DNA from 2 places in the Paenibacillus sp. FSL M7-1455 genome. Region 1 is predicted to be linked to the other one. Evidence: riboswitches for the same ligand, from Rfam matches in the RefSeq annotation. Region 1 holds a riboswitch; the other holds the start of a gene.

Region 1 (3,484 bases):
ATTGACGACGCTGCCCGGCTTCAGGCCGGATAATCCGGTTTCCTGAAGCGTGTGCGGTATGACCGACACGGCGAAGCTTTCACCGTCGGTGTCGGCAATCGTCAGACTGACTCCATCCACCGTGACGGAACCTTGCGGGATGATGAATTTGGACAAGTCCGGTTTATCCGGTACGATCTCGATCAGCACCGCGTTCTGCTCCTTGGACAGTCGCCGGACCGTACCGGTCATGTCGGCATGCCCCTGAACCAGATGGCCGCCGAATCGTCCGCCTGCTTTCATCGCCCGCTCGAGATTGATGCGGCTTCCCGGCTTCAGCAGCCCCAGATTGGAATGGCGGTACGTCTGGGGCGTGACGTCGACGGAAAAAACGCCGCCGCCGATTTTCGTGGCGGTCAGGCAGACTCCGTTCACCGCGATGCTGTCGCCGATCCGGATGTCGTCCATGATGGCGGAAGCCTTGATCGTTAAAACCATGGCCTCCCCTTGCCTTGCAATGCCATCCAAAATCCCGATTTCTTCAACCAAACCGGTAAACATGACGTCTCCCTCCTCCTTATTGTTTTTCCCCATTCGAGCTGGCGGGCCACGCCGGTTTTCCCGAAACGAGAATGTTGTCCCCGACCTGCTCGACCTGAAGTTCATTTAACGTAATCGCATCGGCCATGCGGCGGATGCCTTCAAAATCGAAATTATGCGGGGCATGCTTGCCGCCGACGATTTTCGGAGCGATATACATTACGATTCGGTCCGCCAGGCGCGCCTGCAGCAGCTCCCCGTTCAGCGTCCCGCCGCCTTCGACCAGGATGGAGCCGATTTCCCGGCGGCCAAGCTCCTCCAAAGCGGTTCTCAGATCCACGCGAGGCCCCGCGCCGCAGGCGACGACCTCCGCCCCGAGTTCCTCCAGCATCCTGCGCCGTTCTGCCGGCGCCTGCTCCGTCGTCAACACGACGATGGGCGAGGTGCCATCCTTGAACATTTTGGCTTCGGCCGGCATGCGAAGCCCGGAGTCGACGACGATCCGTACCGGCTGCAAGCCTTCCGCGCGTTCATGCCGCGTCGTCAGGCTGGGATCGTCGGCCAGAACCGTTCCGATCCCGACCATGATCGCCTGATGCCGATGGCGAAGGGCATGCGCCTGAAGCCGGGCTTCCGCGTTTGATATCCACTTGCTGTCGCCCGTGTCGGCGGCGATTTTCCCGTCCAACGTGCTTGCCGTCTTGATCGTCACGTAAGGCAGCTTTGTCGTGATATACTTCGCGAACTTTTCGTTCAGGCGAAGCGCCCGTTCCCGCAGCACGCCGACATCGACTTCGATTCCGTGACGGCGGAGCCGTTCGATCCCGGAGCCCGCGACGACGGGATTCGGATCTTCGCAAGCGACGACGACCCGCTTCACCTTGGCTTTGATCAACAGGTCGCTGCATGGCGGGGTTTTGCCGTGATGGCTGCAGGGCTCCAGCGTGACGTACACCGTGCTGCCTTCGGCCTGATCGCCGGCCATTCGGACGGCATGCACTTCCGCATGCGCGGTTCCTCGCTGCAGATGCGTCCCGAGTCCGACAAGCGCGCCGCCTTTGACGATCACGCAGCCCACGACCGGATTGATTCCCGTCTGCCCCTGCGCGCGTTCGGCCATATCCAGCGCCAGGGACATGTAAAATTCGTCGTTCACGGGGAGTTCCATCGCGCAAGTCCCCTCCTTTCCGTTCTTTTGCCTGATCAACCAGGCAACAAAAAAGCCCTCCGGATACCATCCGGGGGCTTGTCGAGAGTAAGCTAAAGACACGCGAATAAAGCTTCGCCCAATCATCATCATAGGCGTACCCGCAACCGGGAACGGCAAAACAAAGCGAGCCTGAGTCACTTGCTTCATCCGAGACGCGACGCGAAAACGGGACCTCCTTGAAGATCGAATCCGGAGTCATCAAAAAACCCGTTTTCCGATATTCCAAGAACGAACGTCCTGAAAACACGTAAAAAAGACACGTCTATGCCGCAGCTTTATTGGTGCAAACGCATAAGCATATGTACCATGCGCTTTCGCTCCTTCTCCCATCCAGACTATACTGTCGGTCCCGGATTTGCACCGGGTCCACCGTACGCGGGCGCTAAAGGCCACGCGGCCGGGTCACGGACTAAGATGCACCAGTTTCATGGCCGTACGCCATAAACGAAATGCATCATCACCGCCGGTAGGGAATTTCACCCTGCCCCGAAGGAATAAACCAATCATGCGTATGAAATTGTTGGAAAGCCTGCTGAAAAAGATCAAGCCGCTTTCTAAAAGAAATGTTACCACCACTTCGGCCAAATTGCAACCTTTGCCCCGCGAAGCCGGTCCTATGGCTCGCAAACGCCTGCAACGAAAGGCTTTCGGACTTCATCAAACGAAAAAAAGCCGACGCCGGTAAGTACCGGCGCCGGCTGTGCCGTTCGCTGACGGTCAAGCCAAAACGTTCCGAAGAGGCGATGCCCTTCTTATTGTTCGTCCCAAACTTTGACTTCTTTCATTTTGTCGCCCGGTCTGATCGCGTCGACAAGCTCCATGCCTTTCGTCACTTTGCCGAAAACGGTATGCACGCCGTCCAGGTGATGCTGCGGCTCGTACACGATAAAAAATTGGCTGCCGCCCGTGTTGCGTCCGGCATGCGCCATGGACAACACGCCTCTCTCGTGCTTCGTCGTGTTCGTTGCGGTTTCGCAATCGATGGTGTAACCCGGGCCGCCGGTGCCGTTTCCGATCGGGCAGCCGCCTTGCGCCACGAAACCAGGAATCACGCGGTGGAACGTCAGGCCGTTATAAAAGCCGGAATTCGCCAGCTTTTCAAAGTTTGCCACCGTGTTCGGCGCTTCTTGCGGCAAAAATTCTATTTCAACTACTCCGCCTTTTTCAAGTTCAATCGTACCTTTTTTCATCGGTATTCACTTCCTCCGGATATTTTCGTTTATTGGATGCTGCTTCATTCGCCAATGGACAAACACCGGTACAAGCATGTCCGCCGTTTGGACTCACTACCTGATTGTATCTTACATGCAGACCCTTTTGCAATGATTTCGGGAAACGAAAAAGACCATTTCCGCATTCCCCAATACAGAAATGATCTTTTCCGTGTTTTGTTCTTCACCAATTCTTGCTTTTTAACGACGGCTGTTCCCGATCTCTCGGACCGCTGTAAATCCTTACTTCAGGACAGCCTGCTTGCTGATCCGCTCCGGGATGACGTCGTTGCCGACGATATCCTGCAGCGTTTCGCGGCGGACGACCAGATCGCTTTCGCCCTCGCGGACGAATACGACCGCCGGACGGCGAATGCGGTTATAGTTGCTGGCCATGGAATAGTTGTACGCTCCCGTGCAGGAAACAGCCAGCAGGTCTCCGCTGTTTACTTTGGGCAGGTCCAGGTCCCAGATCAGCATGTCGCCGCTTTCGCAGCATTTTCCGGCAATGGAAACCGTCTCTTCGACCGGATCGTTCGCGCGG
Region 2 (3,484 bases), 900 kb from region 1:
CTGCGGCCAAGTCCGACCTGCTTGCGGCCATTCAAGCGGCGACCGCGGTTTACAACGATGCATCCGCTACCCAAACGCAAATCAATGCGGCATTGGCCGCTTTGACGAGCGCCGTCAATGCTTTCAAAAACGCTGTCATTCCGGTGCCGTCCGTTCCTGTGGACAAGTCCGCCTTAAACGCGGCCATCGCTTCGGCTCAGAACGTATACGACCGCGCCGCCGCAGGCGAAAAGATCGGACAGTATCCGGCTTCGTCCAAGTCGGCGCTTCTAACCGCGATCCAGTCCGCCGTTTCGGTGAAAAACAGCTCCGGGGTTTCCCAGGCACAGGTTGACGCAGCGACAACGGCGCTCGGCAATGCCGTGGCGGTCTTCAAAACGAAGCTGATCACGCTGGTGCCGGGAACGGGCAACATTACGGTGCAGGACCTGTCGATCATGGCCAAATATTTCGGCATCACATCGGCCGACGGCAACTGGAGCCGCGTGGCCTCCGCCGATCTTTTCAATGAAGGGGAAATCACGATCCGCGCGCTGGCCGGCGTCGCCCAAATGATTATCGGCGATTGGTACGGCAAATAAACCAACGAAGGATGAATCCAACACCCATCGCAGGAGGCGGCCGTATGCCGTTTTCTGCGATTGGCATGTTCGAAAGGATGAAGCCCATTGCTGAAAAAGTTAGCCTCTATTCTCGGACTCGTGCTCGTATTCGGGTGGTTTGCCGCACAAACGCAGGCGTCGGCGGATGACGCCGCCACCCCCTTCGTCTCTCTGCAATCAACGTCCAGCGGGAATCAGATTACGGTCGTCGTGACGGGGGAACATCTTAAAGATCTGTACGCTTACGATTTCACGCTGAAATACGATGCGCAGAAGCTTTCCTATCAAAGCGCATCAGCAGGCCCGAACGGTTTTTCCGTCGATCCGATCGTCCGCAACGGGACGGTCCGGATCGCGCATACCAAGGTAGGCAAAACGGCCGGCGACAACGGCACCGTTCAATTGGCCGCCGTTGATTTCGCGAGGCTGCAGAAGGGAAGCGCCGCCGTTTCGCTGCATGACGTCAAACTGGTGGACTCCAGGCTGAATGCTGCCGCAAGCCAGGTCGTTGCCGCGTCCATTTCGATCAAGGAAGGAAGCGTCCCCGCACCGGCTGCCCTGAAAGATATCGGCGGGCACTGGGCCAAGGACGCCATCGAGCAGGCCGTGCAGCAAGGCTGGGTGACGGGTTACGCGAACGGGACGTTCCAACCGGGCAAGGAAGTGACGCGGATCGAATGGGCCGCCATGCTGATCCGGGCCCTGGGGGCGGACGACGCTGCCCGCCAGCCTGTCCAATTTAAGGATGCGAAGAACATTCCGGCATGGGGACTGCCTTTCGTGGAAGAGGCGGTAGTCCGGGGGATTATGAACGGTTACGCCGATGGATCGTTCGGGCCGGCGAGGAAGATGACGCGGGCGGAAATGGCAGCTATGGCCGTCCGTTCGCTGCCTTCGAGCGAAGCGCCGGCGGGCGGCGGCAATCCTGCTTTTGCCGACGGCGCGCAAATCCCCGCCTGGGCCAAGCCTTACGCCGAGACGGCGGCACAGCGGGGCATCATGAGCGGGCGAAGCGGCGGCTTATTTGCGCCGAACGCCCATGCGACCCGCGCCGAGGCGGTGGTCGTCATTTCGGCATTGCTGCAGCAGAAATAATGCTATTGAAAATATCGATAGCATGGAAAAAATTCTTTATCGAAAGAAGCTTCCGCTAAATCGAAGATATGTGCTATACTTATGTAAGTAACCATTCGGGTTGCTTTTTCATACGATGACGCAGTATCATGGTATGAACGAACTTAAACCAATACTAAAAATATGAATATGGATCTTCGGGGTAAGGTGAAATTCCTGACCGGCGGTGAACGTCCTTGAACGCCAAAGCGACGTCAAGCCCGCGACTCCTGCTTTTCAAGCGATTGAAAGGCAGCGACTGACCTGGTGGGATTCCAGGGCCGACGGTAAAGTCCGGATGGGAGAAGATCAATAGAGCAGGTTTGCCGGAATTGTTTTTTCGTAACATTTCCGCAGGCTTATTTGATCAGCCCCCGTTTTGTCGATTTCGGTCGATATACGGGGGTTTTCCAATGTTGACTCCGTATTCAGGCAAGGGGATTAGGAATATGGAAAACGTAAGCAACAAGTATAAGCTGAATCCCGCCATGCGCAAGCAGGCGGTCCGTCCGAAAACCGGCTTTTGGCTGGTCGTGCTCGGGGCGGCATTGTGGGGAGCGGATCCGCTCTTCCGGATCATTTTGCTGCGCGAGCAGATCACGCCGACGCAGATCGTTTTGCTCGAACATATCATCATCGCGCTGTTCGTGGGGCCGATGCTTTGGAAGCACCGCTCCGAATTAAAAGGGCTCAAGCTGCGCCATATCGGCGCGCTGCTGTTCCTGTCCTGGGGCGGCTCGGCAATCGCGACCATTTTGTTTACGCTGGGGCTGACCCACGGCAATTTGAACGCGGTATTGCTGCTGTAGAAGCTGCAGCCGATTTTCGCCATCCTTATGGCGCGTGTGCTGCTGAAGGAAAAGCTGCCGAAGAAGTTCGGCTGGCTGATGATCATGGCGCTGGCAGGCACGTATCTGCTCACCTTCGGGTTTACGTTCCCATTCGGCCATGTCAACGACTTCGTCAAAGTAGGAAGCCTGCTTTCCCTCGGCGCGGCGGCTTTGTGGGGCGGCTCGACCGTTATGGGACGTTTGATGGTCGGCAAAATGGAGTACGAAACCGTCACTTCGCTTCGTTTCATTTTGGCGCTGCCGCTCCTGATCGCCATTACGATCAATCAAGGGGATCCTTGGCACGTCCCTACCGGCGCAGGCACGATTACGGCCGTATCGATCAACCTGCTTGGCCAAGCGCTGCTGCCCGGCTTGTTCAGCCTCATGGTGTATTATAAGGGCCTGACAACGACCAAAGCGTCGGTGGCGACCCTCGCGGAGCTGAGCTTCCCGATGGTGGGTGTACTCATCAACTGGATCGCGTTCCAGGAGGTCGTGAAATTCCACCAAATTTGCGGGTTTGTCCTGATCTGGGCCGTCCTGTTCATCATATCGCGCCGAAGCGAGGCGTAATCTATTTACAATGTTCTCCTGAAGATAAATACAGGCTGCTCTGCGGTAAAGATATTCTTTACTGCAAAGCAGCCTTTTTGCGATCCATCTTCGGCAATAAAGGATGTTTGGAAAACGTTTGAATAATCTACCGATTCCCCGTTCCTTTTTATGATTGTTTAACAATTTTATAAGTAAGGAAGCGTAACTCTCAATATGACTAGACTGATTAAGACGGCTAAAAACACTATACTGGGTGTAATTATTTTGTTTGCTAGATTGAATTTATTCATTATTCCTATAAACAGTGACATCATTGATAAAAATAAGATAAAGCAAGGAATGTACAAATTGTTTCCTATCTTTTTCCCCATATTCCACCAC

What was found. Region 1 has a riboswitch for FMN ahead of ribD (bifunctional diaminohydroxyphosphoribosylaminopyrimidine deaminase/5-amino-6-(5-phosphoribosylamino)uracil reductase RibD). Riboswitches for the same ligand answer to the same signal wherever they lie in the genome.
Region 2: another riboswitch for FMN. It lies ahead of NYE48_RS21835 (DMT family transporter); the one in region 1 lies ahead of ribD (bifunctional diaminohydroxyphosphoribosylaminopyrimidine deaminase/5-amino-6-(5-phosphoribosylamino)uracil reductase RibD).

The regions. Positions count from the first base shown of each region.
Region 1 is NZ_JBBORO010000001.1:3,835,201-3,838,684, forward strand. It holds gene ribE (riboflavin synthase) at 1-540, opposite strand, end outside; gene ribD (bifunctional diaminohydroxyphosphoribosylaminopyrimidine deaminase/5-amino-6-(5-phosphoribosylamino)uracil reductase RibD) at 557-1,687, opposite strand; FMN riboswitch at 2,044-2,227, opposite strand; gene NYE48_RS17655 (hypothetical protein) at 2,235-2,414, shown strand; gene NYE48_RS17660 (peptidylprolyl isomerase) at 2,482-2,919, opposite strand; gene lysA (diaminopimelate decarboxylase) at 3,184-3,484, opposite strand, start outside.
Region 2 is NZ_JBBORO010000001.1:4,738,877-4,742,360, reverse strand. It holds gene NYE48_RS21845 (DUF6359 domain-containing protein) at 1-581, shown strand, start outside; gene NYE48_RS21840 (S-layer homology domain-containing protein) at 669-1,697, shown strand; FMN riboswitch at 1,866-2,029, shown strand; partial or broken gene NYE48_RS21835 (DMT family transporter) at 2,165-3,121, shown strand.